One region of the Amycolatopsis heterodermiae genome, then DNA from elsewhere that is predicted to be linked to it. Evidence: riboswitches for the same ligand, from Rfam matches in the RefSeq annotation. Region 1 holds a riboswitch; the other holds the start of a gene.

What was found. Region 1 has a riboswitch for S-adenosylmethionine ahead of VA596_RS29120 (aminotransferase class V-fold PLP-dependent enzyme). Riboswitches for the same ligand answer to the same signal wherever they lie in the genome.
Region 2: it holds a riboswitch for S-adenosylmethionine, as region 1 does, so the genes downstream of both, thrC (threonine synthase) here and VA596_RS29120 (aminotransferase class V-fold PLP-dependent enzyme) in region 1, are expected to answer to the same signal.

What each region holds. Positions count from the first base shown of each region.
Region 1 is NZ_JAYFSI010000007.1:291,895-299,711, reverse strand. It holds gene ileS (isoleucine--tRNA ligase) at 1-1,236, shown strand, start outside; gene VA596_RS29140 (penicillin-binding transpeptidase domain-containing protein) at 1,368-2,996, shown strand; gene VA596_RS29135 (ArsR/SmtB family transcription factor) at 3,170-3,850, shown strand; gene VA596_RS29130 (potassium/proton antiporter) at 3,948-5,426, shown strand; gene VA596_RS29125 (M23 family metallopeptidase) at 5,594-6,250, shown strand; SAM riboswitch class IV at 6,344-6,458, shown strand; gene VA596_RS29120 (aminotransferase class V-fold PLP-dependent enzyme) at 6,496-7,817, shown strand, end outside.
Region 2 is NZ_JAYFSI010000016.1:125,254-133,070, reverse strand. It holds gene VA596_RS44360 (DegV family protein) at 1-88, shown strand, start outside; gene VA596_RS44355 (ComEA family DNA-binding protein) at 230-946, shown strand; gene VA596_RS44350 (ComEC/Rec2 family competence protein) at 943-3,321, shown strand; gene thrC (threonine synthase) at 3,386-4,651, opposite strand; SAM riboswitch class I at 4,665-4,798, opposite strand; gene holA (DNA polymerase III subunit delta) at 4,935-5,915, shown strand; gene rpsT (30S ribosomal protein S20) at 5,971-6,231, opposite strand; gene VA596_RS44330 (DMT family transporter) at 6,584-7,465, shown strand; gene VA596_RS44325 (VOC family protein) at 7,489-7,817, shown strand, end outside.

The sequences.
Region 1 (7,817 bases):
GACGGCTCCGACGCCATGCGCTGGTACCTGATGGCGAGCCCGATCCTGCGCGGCGGCAACCTGGTCGTCACCGACAAGGGCATCCGCGACGCCGTCCGCCAGGCCGTGCTGCCGCTGTGGAACTCGTACTACTTCCTGGCGCTGTACGCGAACGCCGAGGGCGTCGAGGGGCAGTGGCGCACGGATTCGGCGAACGTGCTCGACCGGTACGTGCTGGCCAAGACGCACGAGCTGGTCACCGACGTCGAGTCCGCGATGGACCACTACGACGTGGCCGGCGCGTGCCAGACCGTCCGTGACTTCCTCGAAGTCCTGACGAACTGGTACGTCCGGCGCTCGCGGGACCGCTTCTGGGCGGGCGACAAGGACGCCATCGACACGCTGCACACGGTCTTGGAGGTGACGTCGCGGGTCGCGGCGCCGCTGCTGCCGCTGACCACCGAGGTGGTCTGGCGCGGGCTGACCGGCGGCCGCTCGGTGCACCTGACCGACTGGCCGAACGCGCTCGACCTGCCCGCGGACGCGGCGCTGGTGACGGCGATGGACCGGGTCCGGCAGGTGGCGTCGTCGGCGCTGTCGCTGCGCAAGGCGAACAAGCTGCGCGTGCGGCTGCCGCTGCCGTCGCTGGTCGTCGCGGCCGGCGACGCCGAGCTGCTCGGCGACTTCGCGGACATCCTGCGCGACGAGGTGAACGTCAAGGCGGTCGAGCTGACCACCGACGTCGCCGCGCACGGCGGGTTCGAGGTCGCGGTGAACGCGCGCGCCGCCGGGCCGCGGCTGGGCAAGGACGTCCAGACCGTGATCAAGGCGGTCAAGGCGGGGGACTGGTCGCTGCAGGGCGGCAAGGTGGTCGCGGCCGGGATCGAGCTGCAGGAGGGTGAGTTCGACCGTCGGCTGGTCGCCAAGGGCGGCGGCGCGGCGGCCGAGCTGCCCGGCGGCTCCGGCCTGGTCCTGATCGACACCGAGGTGACGCCGGAGCTGGCCGCCGAGGGCCTGGTCCGCGACCTGATCCGCGTCGTCCAGCAGGCCCGCCGCGACGCGGACCTCGACGTCGCCGACCGGATCGCGCTGACCATCGACGCCCCGGAAGACGTCGTCGAAGCGGCGAAGCGGCACGAGGAGTTCCTGGCCTCGGAGACGCTGGCGACGTCGGTGACCCACGCCGCGGTGGCCGACGGGTTCGCCGGCACGGTCGGTGACGGCACGAAGGTGACCGTCTCGGTCGCCAAGGCCTGACCCCCGCACCGGCCCGGAACCGATCACGAATCGGTTTCGGGCCGGTGGTTTTTCACCCGGAAGGGCGGGGAATCGGCAAGCTGGGCCCTTGTGCGCGCGGGAGGCGCGCACTGGGGAGGGGTACGCGAGAAATGAGTCCTGGCAGAAAACGCGGCATTCTCATCGGCGGCGCGCTGGCGGTGGTCGCGGTCGTGGTGGCGGCCTTCTTCCTCCTGAACGGCGGGAGCGCGCCGGAAGCGGCCGCGGGCTCGGGGGAGACGGCCGTCGAAAGCCCCGGCGCGGCCGACCCGAACTCGGCGATCACGGAGTACCTGCAGGACGTCGCCGAGAACAACCCGGACGCCGCGGCCCGGCTCACGGACGACAACGCGGCGGCCGCCGTCGCGCTGCGCGACGCGCGCAACACGCTCCAGCCGTCGACGGTGGCCGCGAAGCTGACCGTGCTGCAGCCGACCCCGGCCGGGGCGAAGCAGACCAGCGGGACCTACCACCTGTCCTGGACGCTCAAGGAGCACCAGGTCTGGTCGTACGACGCGCCGTTCACGCTGGCCCAGGCCGGCGGGAAGTGGCTGGTGCACTGGGCGCCGACGCTGCTGCACCCGAAGCTCGAAGCGGGCCAGCGGCTGGCGATCAGCACCGCCGCCCAGGACAGCACCGCCGTCGCCGACCGCGACGGCAAGCCCCTGCTCATCAGCGGGGCCGGCGGCCTGCACCCGGCCGACGGCAACCCGGCGCCGCTGCTGCGGTCCGCGTTGACCGGCCAGGTCACGGCCGCGGCGGGCACCGGGTTCGCGGTCGTCCGCACCGACACCAGCGGCAAGAACCTGGAGACGCTGTTCGGGAAGGCGTCGGACGAGGGCGCGAAGCCGCTGACGTCGAGCCTGAGCCTGGGCGCGCAGAAGTCCGCGCAGGCCGCGGTGGACGGCTACTCGGGGTCCGCGATGCTCGTCGCGCTCGACAGCGGCTCGGGCGACATCCTGGCCGTGGCCCAGAACTCGGCCGCCGGCCTGTCGCCGAAGGCCCTCAACGGGCTTTACGAGCCGGGGTCGTCGTTCAAGATCGCCACTTCGGTCGCGGCGATCCAGCAGAGCGGCCTCAACGCCGGCTCGCCGGTCGACTGCCCCGGCGTCGCGACGATCGGCACGCGCACGGTCAAGAACGAGGGCTTCGAACTCGGCGCGACGAACCTCCAGACGGCGTTCGCGCGCTCCTGCAACACGACGTTCGGGCAGCTCGCGCTGAACCTGCCCGCGGACGGGCTGGTGAAGGCCGCGAACGAGCTGGGCCTCAACGCCGACTACGAGATCCCCGGCCTCAAGACCGAGCTGGGCAAGGTCGAGCCGGCGGCGAGCAAGGACGAGCAGGTCGAGGACGGGTTCGGCCAGGGCCGGATCCAGGCCAGCGCCCTCGGCGGCGCGATGATGGCCGCGACGGTCGCCTCCGGCAAGGCGATCACGCCGAAGCTGTGGCACGACCTCGACACCGTCGTCGTCAAGGGGTACTCGCCGCCGCCCACGTCCGTGCTGGGCGAGGTGCGGAAGATGATGCGCGCGGTGGTCACCAGCGGCACCGGCAAGGCGGCGGCGGGCGCCGGGAGCGTCTTCGGCAAGACCGGCACCGCCCAGTTCGGCGACGGCCAGCAGGCCACCGGCTGGTTCGTCGGCTACCGCGGGAACGTCGCCTTCGCCGTCGTCCTGGAGAACTCGAACGACTCGGGGCCGGCGGTGCAGCTGGCCGCGAAGTTCCTCAAGGGCGTCTGACCCGTCCCTGGACGGACGACACGCGTACCCGCACGGACGACACGGCCCGGCCGCGCCGCTCGGCGGCGTGTCGTCCGCCGGGGTACGCGTGTCGTCCGGCTGCGTACGCGTGTCGTCCGCGTGGGCGGGTCGCTTCGGCGGCCGCCGAAGCGACCGGGTCGTACCGTGGGGGCATGGAGACGATCGCGCTGGCGGAGGTGGCCGCGGTGCTCGCCGACCCGAGCCGCGCCACCATGTGCCTGGTCCTGCTGGACGGGCGGGCGTGGACGGTCGGCGAGCTGGCCAAGGCGGCCGGGATCGCGCTGTCGACGGCGAGTGAGCACGTCACCCGGCTGGTCGACGCGGGGTTCGTCGCGCGGGTGAAGCAGGGACGGGCGAGCTACGTCCGGATCGCCGACCCGCGCGTGGCCGAGCTGATCGAGCACCTGGCCCAGCACGCCGAGCACCGGCCGGTCACCGGGCTCAAGTCGTCGGTGCGGGTGCGGCGGCTCGGGTTCGCGCGCACCTGTTACGACCACCTGGCGGGTCTCGTCGGCGTCGCGCTGCGTGACGGCATGCTGGCCGAGGGGCTGGTCAGCACGGACGCCGGGCTGACCCTGACCGGCCGGGGCCACGAGGTGCTCGGCGAGCTGGGCGTGCCGGTGCCGGACGGGCGGCGGGCGCTGCTGCGCGACTGTCTGGATTGGACGGAGCGCCGGGACCACCTCGCCGGGGCGTTGCCCGCGGCTTTGCTCGAGCGGGCCGTCGACGCCGGCTGGGTCGCCGCCGAGGGGAACCGCGCCGTGAAGGTGCTTCCCGCGGCCGAGAAGCCGTTCGCGGCGCTGGGCGTCGATCTCGCCGCGTTGCAGCCTTAACACACAGGGTGTCCGACTCGTCCCAGTGGTACACGAACGAGTTAATCCGGCCGCTTCACTATTCTGAGGGCCCCACGGCACTCGGGAGGGAGGCGGCATGGACCAGCTTCCCGTGCTGCTCGGCGTCGGCGGTGTCGTCCTGCTCGCCTCCGTGCTCGCCGTGCGCGTCTCGATCCGGCTCGGCCTGCCCTCGCTGCTGCTCTACCTCGGCATCGGCGTCGTGCTGGGGGAAGCCGGTTTCGGCATCCGCTTCGACAACCCCGGCCTGACCCAGTCGCTCGGCCTCGCCGCGCTCGTCATGATCCTCGCCGAAGGCGGGCTGACGACCCGGTGGTCGGCGGTGAAACCCTCACTGGGCATCGGAATCGTACTGTCCACAGTGGCCGTCGTGGTGAGCATCGCGGTCACCGGCGCGGCCCTGCACTGGCTGCTGGGCCTCGACTGGCGGCTGGCGCTGCTGTGGGGCGCGGTCCTCTCGTCGACCGACGCGGCGGCGGTCTTCTCGGTGCTGCGCACGGCCGGGATCGGCAAGCGCCTGGTCGGCGCGCTGGAGCTGGAGTCCGGCATCAACGACGCGCCGGCCTACATCGCCGTCGTGGTGCTGGCCGAGGGCACCACTGTGGACTGGACGCTGCCGTTCCTGGCGGTCTACGAACTTGCGGCGGGCCTGGCGATCGGGCTGGCGTTCGGCTGGCTCGGCGGGATCGCGCTGCGGCGGGCGGCGCTCCCGGCGACCGGCCTGTACCCGCTGGCCACGGTCGCGGTGTGCGTCGTCGCGTACTCGTCCGGGCAGCTGCTGCACGCGTCGGGGCTGCTCGCCACGTACGTCGCCGCGCTGGTGCTGGGCAACTCGCGGCTGCCGCACCGCTCGGACACCCTGTCGTTCGCCGAAGGCCTGGGCTGGCTGGCGCAGATCGGGCTGTTCGTGCTGCTCGGGCTGTTCGCGTCGCCGAGCCGGCTGCTCGAGACGCTGGTGCCGGGGCTGGTCGCGGGTGCGGTCGTGCTGCTGCTGGCGCGGCCGATCTCGGTGGTGCTGTCGATGCTGCCGTTCCGGCTGCCCTGGCGGGAACAGGCGTTCCTGTCGTGGGCCGGCCTGCGCGGCGCGGTGCCGATCGTGCTCGCGATGATCCCGCTGTCCGAGGGCCTGCCGGGCGCCCAGCGCCTGGTCGACGCGGTGTTCGTGCTGGTCATCGTGCTGACCCTGCTCCAGGGCGCGACCCTCGGGCCGCTCGCGCGCTGGCTCGGGCTGTCGAAGAAGTCCGAGGCGTACGAGATCGACGTCGACTCCGCGCCGCTGGACGAGCTGGGCGCCGAGCTGCTGCAGGTCCGCATCCAGCCGGGCTCGAAGCTGCACGGCGTCTACCTGTCCGAGCTGCGCCTCCCAGTGGGCGCGACGGTCAGCCTGGTCGTCCGCGAGGGCGCGGGCTTCACCCCGCAGAAGACGAGCCGCCTGCAGGAGCACGACCAACTCCTGGTGGTCACGACAGCCACGGTCCGCGACGACGTGGAGCGCAGGCTGCGCGCGGTGGACCGCGCGGGACGCCTGGCCCGCTGGCGCGGCGAGTCGGGCCTCTGACCACCCGTTGTCCAGTGCTTGTCCGATCTTCCCGCCTACCTGGTGATCTTTTCCCGCGAGGGTGAACAACCCGCACCAAGATCTTCCCCGCGTTCCTCCTTTTGGCTTACTCTGCGCTCCATTTGTTAGCTCGAATGGGTGAGCATTAAGCCAAAGGAGTACGCAGGGTGAGGAAACTTCACGTGCGCGCAGCCGGCCTGGTCGCGGCAGCGGTCCTGGGGCTCGGGCTTGCCGCCGTCCCGGACGCGGCCGCCGAAGCGGGACCGTTCCCGGTGCTGGCGCTGCCGTTCAAGGCGGGGCAGCAGGTGTACTCGGCCGGCATCCACTCCGACGACGGCAGTACCGGCGTGAAGAACGCCCTCGACCTCAGCCCGGCCGACAAGACCGTGCGGGCGCCGCTGGCCGGGACGGTCCACCTGCAGCACTGCGCGGGCGGCGACTGGGTGGCCATCGACCACGCCGGCGGCTGGCGCACCGGGTACTACCACATGGAGGGCATCAAGGTCACCGACGGTGAGCAGGTCGAGGCCGGCGACGTGCTCGGGTCGACCGGCAACGCCCTCCCGTGTGGCGGCAGCAGCACCGGCGCCCACGTGCACTTCACGCTCTGGACGCTGCCCGACGAGCCCGCCGCGAACTGGAGCGGCCTCGCCTACAGCCAGCTTTCGACGACGGTCGCGGTGGCGCACGGCGAGCCGATCGACGGGAAGACGTTGGGCGGCTGGCTTTTCACGGCGGGCGCGGACCAGTACACCGGCACCGCGACGCACCTCGCCGACCGCATGGTGACGCAGCTGCCGGGCCACTTTCGCGCGAAGCTCTGACCCTTCTCGGATCCTGCTGGACTTGTGGGCGGCGTCTCAAAATGTGAGGAGGGGTCTGGCCGCCGCGCCGATTCTCGGTTACCTTCTGTGTCAGGTCATGAGTGCCAGCGTCAAGCCCCGGCTTGCTGGCCGGCAACCCTCCTTCCGCGGTGGGGTGCCCCGGGTGAGGACCGGGTCGGTCGCGCCGTGCGACCGGCAAGCGCGGGCCCCTCGCCGGGGTCCCCCGGATCGCCGAGGAGGCACCGATGACTCTCGCCATCGACCGCACCAGCACACCCGAAACCCTTGCGCCGCAGGCTGTTCCGACGGTCGCGGGTGCCTCGCTGCGGGTCCCGCTCGTCACCGGCGGCGACATCGGCTACGCCAACCTCGACCACGCCGCGAGCGCGCCGTGTCTCGACGCCGTGCGCTCGGCCGTCGACGAGTTCCTGCCCTGGTACGCCAGCGTCCACCGCGGCGCGGGCTTCGCGTCCCAGGTCTCCACCAAGCTCTACGAGCGCACCCGCGACACCCTGCGCCGGTTCGTCGGCGCGCGGAAGACCGACACGGTCGTGTTCACCCGCAACACCACCGATTCCTTCAACCTGCTCGCCCGCAGCCTCCCGCCGCGCACCTCGGTGGTCGTGTTCGACACCGAGCACCACGCCGCGCTGCTTCCGTGGCGGGGCCCGAACGTCCGCCGGATCCCGACCCCGCGCACCCGGCTCGCCGCAGTGTCCGCTGTGGACGAAGCCCTCGCGGAATCCCCGCAGGGGCCCCGGCTGTTCGTCGTCACGGGCGCGTCCAACGTGACCGGCGAGCTGCTCCCGGTGGCGGAAATCGCGGCGGTGGCCCGGAAGCACGGCGCCCGGATCGCCCTCGACGCCGCGCAGCTCGCGCCGCACCGCCGCGTCTCGATCAAGGAGCTGGACGTCGACTACGTCGCGCTGTCCGGCCACAAGCTGTACGCGCCCTTCGGCGCCGGCGCGCTGATCGGCCGCGCCGACTGGCTGCGCGCCGCCCGGCCGTACCTCGCCGGCGGCGGCGCGACCAAGCTCGTCACCGAGGACGCCGTCGTCTGGAACACCGGCCCCGAGCGTCACGAAGCCGGTTCCCCCAACACCGTCGGCGTGTACGCGCTCGGCGTCGCGTGCGAAACCCTCAGCCGGAACTGGGACGCCGTCGAAGCGCACGAGCAGGCCCTGCTCACCCGGCTGCGCAAGGGGCTCGAAAGCATCCCGGGCTGCGCCGAGCTGCGGCTGTTCGACGCGCCGGTCGACCGCGTCGGCACGGTCAGCTTCGTCGTCGACGGCTTCGACCCGGGCTGGCTCGCGGCCGTTCTCTCGGCGGAGTACGGCATCGGCGTCCGCGACGGTGCCTTCTGCGCTCACATCGCGGCCCGGCGCCTGATCGGCGTCACCGGCGGCGAAGGCCGGCAGGCGGTGCGCGTCAGCCTCGGCCTGGGCAGCACCGAGGAGCACGTCGACCGCGTGCTGCTGGCCCTGCGCCAGATCGTCGCCCGCGGCGCCCGCTGGGAGTACACCAAGGCGGACGGCCGCTGGGCCCCGGCCGGCGACCCGCGGGAGCT
Region 2 (7,817 bases), on a different contig from region 1:
GCTGGGTGCGGTGATCGGCGCGCACACCGGGCCCGGTGTGCTGGGTGTGGTGGTGCAGCGCACGGTGCCGGCCCGGCCGGACGCCTGACCCTCCAGCATCTCATCCGGGTACGACGAAAACGGCCGCACCCGGACCGGGCCGGCGGGATCCATCCACAACACCCCGGTTGTCCACAGGACGCGGCGGCGCCCCTGTCGACGCCTCCCCGCGACCCCTAACGTCGATCGTGTGTTCGAGCAGCCCGCCCGGGATCCGGGCCTCCCCGTCAACGACCGGCTCGCCTGGCTGGCCGACCAGCTCTCGCCCGACGCGAGCACGGTCGGGCCGGGCGGCCGGCTGGTCCGGCGCTGGCTGCCGGGCGGAGCGACCGGCGCCGGCCGTCGCCGCTGGGCGATCGCCGGTGTCTTCGCGGCCGTCGTGCTGCTCGTCCTCGGCTCGGTCGCGCTGCTGGGCGGCCGTCCGGCCCCCGAGCCACCGCCTCCGCTGCCGAGCGCGAGACCCGCGGGTGAAGCGGCGGCGGCGCCGAAGGCCGGTCTCGTCGTCAGCGTGATCGGCCGCGTCCGGTCGCCCGGCCTGGTCACCGTGCCCCAGGGCTCGCGGGTCGCGGACGTCCTGCGGGCCGCCGGGGGAGCCGACCCCGGCGCGGACCTCAGCGCGGTGAACCTCGCGCGCAAGGTGACCGACGGCGAACAGCTCGCGGTCGGGATCCCGGCGCCCGCGGCACCACCCGGCGTCCCCGAAGGCGGCGGCGGGAAGGTCGACCTCAACGCGGCGAGCCCGGACCAGCTGGACACGCTGCCCGGTGTCGGCGAGGTGATGGCCAAGCGGATCGTCCAGTGGCGCACGGAGCACGGCGGATTCACGAAGGTCGAGCAACTGCGCGACGTCGACGGCATCGGCGAAAGCAAGTTCGAGAAGCTCCGCGAGCAGGTGACGGTCGGATGAGCACACTTCCCACGACCGACACCCGGCAGGACATGCGGCTGGTCCCGGCGGCCCTCGCGTGCTGGCTAGCCGCCCTGTCCGGGCTCCTGTTCGGCTGGTGGACGGCGGTCGCCGTCGGCCTCACGTCGGCAGCCTTGGCCGGGGTGGTGCTCTGGTGGGCTCGTGGCCGGTCACGGGCGCTCGGCGCGGCAGCGGCCCTGCTGGTGCTCGGCCTGGTCGCCGCCGGTCCGGTCGCCTCGCGGATCCGCGACGCCGAGCAGGACGCCCTGCGCGCGGCCTCGGCCCAGGGGCTGCCCGCGACGCTCAGGGTGGTCGTCGCGGAACGGCCGAGGCCGGTGCGGAGCGCGGGCTACGCGGATCAGCAGGCAGGCGCCCGGTCCGTGGTGCTTTCCGCCGACGTGCGCACGGCGTCCGTCGACGGGCAGTCCGTCGTGTCGTCCGGGCGGGTCCTGCTGCTCGCACCGGTCGCGGAGTGGGCGGGCATGTTGCCGGGCCGGGAGGTTCGGGTGGCGGGCCTGCTGATGCCGCCGCGTGGTCCGGACCTCACCGTGGCGGTGCTGTCCGTGCGTGGTCCGCCGGGTGAGCCGGGTCCGGCGCCGTGGTGGCAGGAGACCGCGGCCGGGCTGCGATCCGGCCTGCACGACCTGAGCCAGAGCCTGCCGGATGAACCCGCGGGCCTGCTGCCGGGCCTGGTCCTGGGCGACACGAGCGCGTTGTCACCCCGGATCGAGCAGGAGTTCGTCACGGCGGGCCTCGCTCACCTGACCGCGGTCAGCGGGGGAAACCTCGCCGTCGCGTGTGGTGCGGTCCTGCTCCTGCTGCGCGTACTTCGGCTGGGCCCTCGGCTGTCGGCCGTGGCGGCCGGGCTGTGCCTGGTGGGGTTCCTGGTCCTGGTCGGCCCCGAACCGAGCGTGCTGCGCGCCGGGGTCATGGCGGCGGTCGCGTTGTTGGCCCTGGCGTTGGGACGGCGGGGTTCGGCGTTGCCCGCGCTGGCCTTCGCGGTGTGCGTGCTCGTGGTGGCGGACCCGGCGATGGCCACGGACTTCGGGTTCGCGTTGTCGGTCTTCGCCACGGCCGGGCTCGTGCTGCTGGCCCCGCGCTGGGCCGGGGTGCTGGTCCGTCGCGGCGTCCCACCGGGCTTCGCCGAAGGACTGGCCGTACCGCTCGCCGCCTTCGTGGTGACGGCGCCGGTGCTGGCGGGGATGGCGGGCACGGTGAGCCTGGTGTCGGTGGTGACCAACATCCTCGCCGCACCCGTCGTCGCCCCGGCCACGGTGCTCGGGGTGCTGGCGACGGTCACCGGGCCCTGGTGGCCGGGAGCCGGGACGTTCCTGGTGCACCTCGCCGGTCCGGAGGCCGAGTGGCTGATCTTCGTGGCGCGGCACGGCGCGCGGGCACCGGGCGCGGTCGTGGCCTGGCCCGGCGGCTGGGCGGGCGCGCTGCTCGCGGCCGGCGTGCTCGCGGTCCTGGTGTTCGCTGTGCGATACCGGCGGATCCGGGTGCTCCTGGCGATCCTCGTCGTCGGTGCGCTGCTGGTGTTCGTGCCGGTGCGGGTGCTCGCACCGGCGTGGCCGCCGCGGAGCTGGGCGATGGTCGAGTGCGACGTCGGCCAGGGTGACGCCGTCGTGCTGGCGACGTCGGAGCCGGGGCGGGCGGTCGTGGTGGATACCGGGCCCGAGCCGGGGCCGGTCGACGAGTGCCTGCACCGGCTGTCGGTCGACCGGATCCCGTTGCTGATCCTGAGCCACCTGCACGCCGACCACATCGGTGGGCTCGCGTCGGTCTTCGACGGCCGGTCGGTCGGCGGCATCGCCGTCGGGCCGGGGCGTGCGCCGGACTGGGCGTGGCGGCAGGTGGCCGCGGAGGCGTCCCGCGAAGGGGTGCCGTTGGTGGAGCTGAGCCCGGGAGAGCGGGTCGACCTACCCGGCCTGGCACTCGACGTGCTCGGGCCGCGTTACGTGCCGTCGCGCTCGGCCGGCGCGCAGGACGGCACGACGATCAACAACAGCTCGGTCGTCCTGCGGGCGGAGACGGCGGCCGGTCGCGTGCTCATGACAGGCGACGTCGAGCTGGCGGCGCAGGCCGATCTCCTGGCCGATGTCGGCGACCTGAAAGCGGAGGTTCTCAAGGTGCCACACCACGGTTCGCGCTACTCGCTGCCGGCGTTCCTCGCCGCGGTGGCCCCACGGACGGCGCTCATCAGCGTGGGCGCGGGCAACACCTACGGCCACCCGAGCAAGTCCACAGTGGACACACTGACAGCGCTCGGAGCCCTGGTGACCCGGACCGACGTGGACGGCGACACAGCGGTGGTGCCGGACCCGTCAGGCCCGGCGATAGCCCGCCGAGGTGAGCCACGCGGCCCGCCTCACTGACTTCCGTTGTCCCGCACCGCGTTCCCGCCGGGGCGAGCCTGGGCTCGCCCCGGCGGGGGAGACGTCAGTAGCCGAGGGCCTCGTTCACGGCCGCGGCCGACGCCGGCACGGTGGCCTTCGGGCCCACGTGGTTCTCGATGGCGTCGAGGGTCTTGAGGCCGTCGCCGGTGATGAGGAGCACCGTCTCGGCGTCCGGGTCCAGCTTGCCCGTCTCGACCAGCTTCTTCGCCGTGGCGACGGTGACCCCGCCGGCCGTCTCGGTGAATATGCCCTCGGTGCGGGCCAGCAGCCGGATGCCCTCGACGACCTCCTCGTCGGTGACGTCCTCGATCGAGCCGCCGGTGCGGTTGACGATGTCGAGCACGTACGGGCCGTCGGCCGGGTTGCCGATCGCCAGCGAGCGGGCGATGGTGTCCGGCTTCACCGGCTGGACGACGTCGTGGCCGGCGCGGAACGCGGCCGACACCGGCGAGCAGCCGGTGGCCTGGGCGCCGAACACCTTGTACGGGCTGGCGTCCACGAGGCCGAGCTGGCCCAGCTCGCGGAAACCCTTGTCCACCTTGGTGAGCTGCGAACCGGAGGCGATCGGCACGACGATCTGCGGCGGGATCCGCCAGCCGAGCTGCTCGGCGACCTCGAAGGCGAGCGTCTTCGAACCCTCGGAGTAGTACGGGCGGACGTTGACGTTCACGAAGGCCCAGCTCGGGTGCTCGCCGGCCAGCTGGGTGGCGAGGCGGTTGACGTCGTCGTAGTTGCCGTCGACGGCGATGAGGTCGCCGTCGTAGACCGCGGTGGTGAGGATCTTGGCGCGCTCGAGGGTCTTCGGGATCAGCACGACCGACTTCCAGCCCGCGCGGGCCGCGGCGGCGGCGACGGCGTTGGCCAGGTTGCCGGTCGAGGGACAGGCGAGCACCTCGAAGCCGAACTCGCGGGCCGCGGCCAGCGCGACGGCGACGACGCGGTCCTTGAACGAGTGCGTCGGGTTGCCGGTGTCGTCCTTGACCCACACGCGCTTGAGGCCGAGCGCCTTGGCCAGGCGGTCGGCGCGGATCAGCCGGGTCGCGCCGGGCTCGGTGTTCGGGATCTCTTCGACGTTGGACGGAACCGGGAGGAGCTTCTTGTAGCGCCAGATGTTCTTGGGGCCGGCCTCGATGTCTTCGCGGCGGACGCGGCCGAAGTCGTAGGCGACCTCGAGCGGCGAGAAGTCTTCGGCGGAGACGAACTCGGGGGCGAGCGGCTGCCGGTGGCCCTCTTCCTTCGACACCAGTTCGACGGCCGGGCCGAGATCCGGGGTCTTGGTGGTGGAGGTCGTGCCGAGGGTTGCGGTCATCGCGAGGTTCCTTTCCTCATCTGCCCCGCCGAAGCGGGCCGGAATTGGCACCGTGGTCGTCAGCTACCCCGCGATCGCGGGATGACAGGCTGTACGCCGGTTGCCGGGGCTTCGTCGGGCCGTTCCCTCTGCCCCTCTGGATGAGCGGTATTCAGTTTTCGGCGCGCACCGGAACGAGCGCTGCCTCGAAGACACCGTACGACATGGCCCTCGGGCCGTGCCATGGTGGCCGCTCGACATCACCGGAGCGGGCGCACGATTGCGCAAGTGAGAGGATTCCGGGGTGACCGCGCAAGCCACCGCCCCGGCCCCGCTGCACCTGGTACTGGGTGAGGAAGAACTGCTGATCGAGCGGGCCGTCCGTGACACGCTCGCCGCCGCCCGCGCGGTGGACGCGACGGCCGAGCTGACGCGGGCGCGGGTGTCCGATCTCACAGCGCCTGAGCTGGCCGAACTGGTCAGCCCGTCGCTGTTCAGCGAGGGCCGGGTGATCGTCCTCGAGTCGGCGCAGGACATCTCGCAGGAGCTGTCCGACGCCGTGGCGTCGTACCTGAAGGACCCGGCGGACGGCGTCGTGCTCGTCGTCGTGCACACCGGCGGCGGGCGCAGCAAGGCGGGCAAGACGCTCCCGGCGGTGCTCAAGAAGGCCGGCGCCGAGGTGACCGAGTGCCCGAAGCTGACCAAGCCCGCCGAGCGGGAGCAGTTCGTCCGCCACGAGGTGCGCCGGGCGGGCGGCAAGATCGACCCGGCCGGGGTCGCCGCGCTCATCGACGCCGTGGGCTCCGACCTGCGGGAACTGTCTTCCGCGGCCACGCAGCTCGTAGCGGACGCGGGTGGCGTCGTGGACGCCGACGCCGTCCACCGCTACCACCGCGGCCGGGCCGACGTGACCGGGTTCGCGGTGGCCGAGAAGGCGGTGAGCGGTGACCGCTCGGCGGCGCTGGAGTCGCTGCGCTGGGCGATGCAGCTCGGCGTCCCGCACGTCCTGGTCGCCGACGCGCTGGCCGACGCGGTCCGCACGATCGCCCGCGTCTCCGGCGCGGGCCGCGGCAACCCGAACCAGCTGGCCGGGGAGCTGGGCATGCCGCCGTGGAAGGTCCGCAAGGCCCAGGGCCAGTCCCGCGGCTGGAACCAGGACGGCCTCGCCACGGCGATGCGGGTGGTCGCCCGGCTGAACGCCGAGGTCAAGGGCGTCGCGGCGGACCCGGGCTACGCGCTGGAGCGCGCGGTCCTGCAGGTGGCGGCGGCCAAGGGCGATCGCTGAACATGAAGAAAGCCCCGGCCGGAGCCGGGGCTTCTCCAGAAATCAGTCGGTCGGCTCAGAGCGAGTTGACGCGCTTCGCGATCGCCGACTTCTTGTTGGCGGCCTGGTTGGCGTGGATGACGCCCTTCGAGACGGCCTTGTCCAGCTTCTGGGCGGCGTCGCGCTGCAGCTCGACGGCCTTGGCCTTGTCACCGGAGTCAGCGGCTTCGCGGACCTTGCGGATCGCGGTCTTCACCGAGGACCGGATCGCCTGGTTGCGCTGACGCGCCTTCTCGTTCGTGGTGATGCGCTTGATCTGCGACTTGATGTTGGCCATGAGGCGCTCCTGCTTTCACTCGGTGAGATTCGCCGCCGCGCTCGTGTGGCCCCGCGAAAGCGGGTTTCCTCCATGACGGAATGCCGCACGGCAACGAGCGTCAACCTTAACAGCCCAGCTCGGACCGCCCGCGACCGCGTCCGGCGAGGCGCGGATCACCGGGGGTACGGTGGACGGCGGTAGTGCCTAGGGTTCCGTCACCGGTCCGCCCCAGCCAGCAGGACAACCAGGAACCGGTGGGCCTGGTCCGAGCGGCACCGTCGGCGGGTCCGGAAGGCCTGCCGTTCATCTCACGGGACAAAAGCCTGGAGGACCCGGGTTTTCGCGCGCGTGAAAACCCGTAAGGGGTCCTGTGAACACCACCGCTCTGTCCTTCGTCGTCGTCGCGGCCGTCGTGCACGCCGCGTGGAACCTCGCCGCCAAGCGGATCCAGTCCGGCGGTACCCAGTTCGTCTGGCTCTACTACACGGTTTCCGCCGTCGCCCTGCTGCCGGTGACGGCCGTGCTGCTGGTCGTCGAACCGCAGCGTCCACAGTGGAGCTGGCTGCTGGCCGCGGCGGGCACGTCGGTGCTGCACGTCGCGTACGGCATCGTGCTGCAGCGCGGCTACCGCGTCGGCGACCTCTCCGTCGTCTACCCCGTCGCGCGGGGCACCGGGCCGCTGCTGTCGGTGCTGGCCGCCGTCCTGGTGCTCGGCGAACGGCCCGGCTGGCTAGGCCTGCTCGGCGCGTTCCTGGTGATCACCGGGGTGCTCGTGATCAGCACCGGCCGCCGGGGCGCCGCCGCGCACGACCCGGCCGCCGCCAAGGCCCGGCGCGCCGGGATCTTCTACGGCGTCCTGACCGGGGCCGTCATCGCCGGCTACACGCTCTGGGACGCGCACTCCGTGACCGGCATCGGCATGCCGCCGATCGTCTACCTCGGCCTCGGCACGCTCATCCAGAGCGGCGTGCTCCTGCCGAGCGCGCGGACCGGCCGTGCCGAGGTGACGCGGCTCTGGCGCGACCAGCGCCGTGAGGTGCTGATCGTCGGGCTGCTGTCGCCGATCGCCTACATCCTCGTGCTGTTCGCGCTGACGATGGCGCCGGTCAGCCTGGTCGCGCCCGCCCGGGAGCTGAGCATCGTGCTCGGCGGCCTCGCCGCCTGGCTGGTGCTGGGCGAGCGGGACGCCGTGCGGCGGCTGGCGGGGTCGGTCATCGTGCTGTCCGGCATCGCCGCGATTGCGGCGGCCTGAGCACCTCGGGTAGGGATGGTCGGATGGAAGTCCTGAAGAGCAGGCTGCTGATCCGCCCGCGGGACGTCGAGGCGACGACCGCGTTCTACCGCGACACCCTCGGCCTGGCCGTGGAGCGTGAGTTCCCCGGCGGCACCGTGTTCTTCCTCGGCCACGGCTCGGTGGAGGTCTCCGGCCGGGGCGAGGCGGGCGCGTCACCCGATCTGGTGCTCTGGCTGCAGGTGCGGGACCTCGCCGGCACGCTGGCCGAGCTCGAGGCGAACGGCCTGACGCCGGTGCGGGACGCCCAGCGTGAGCCCTGGGGCCTCGACGAGGCCTGGATCGCCGATCCGGACGGCACGCGCATCGTGCT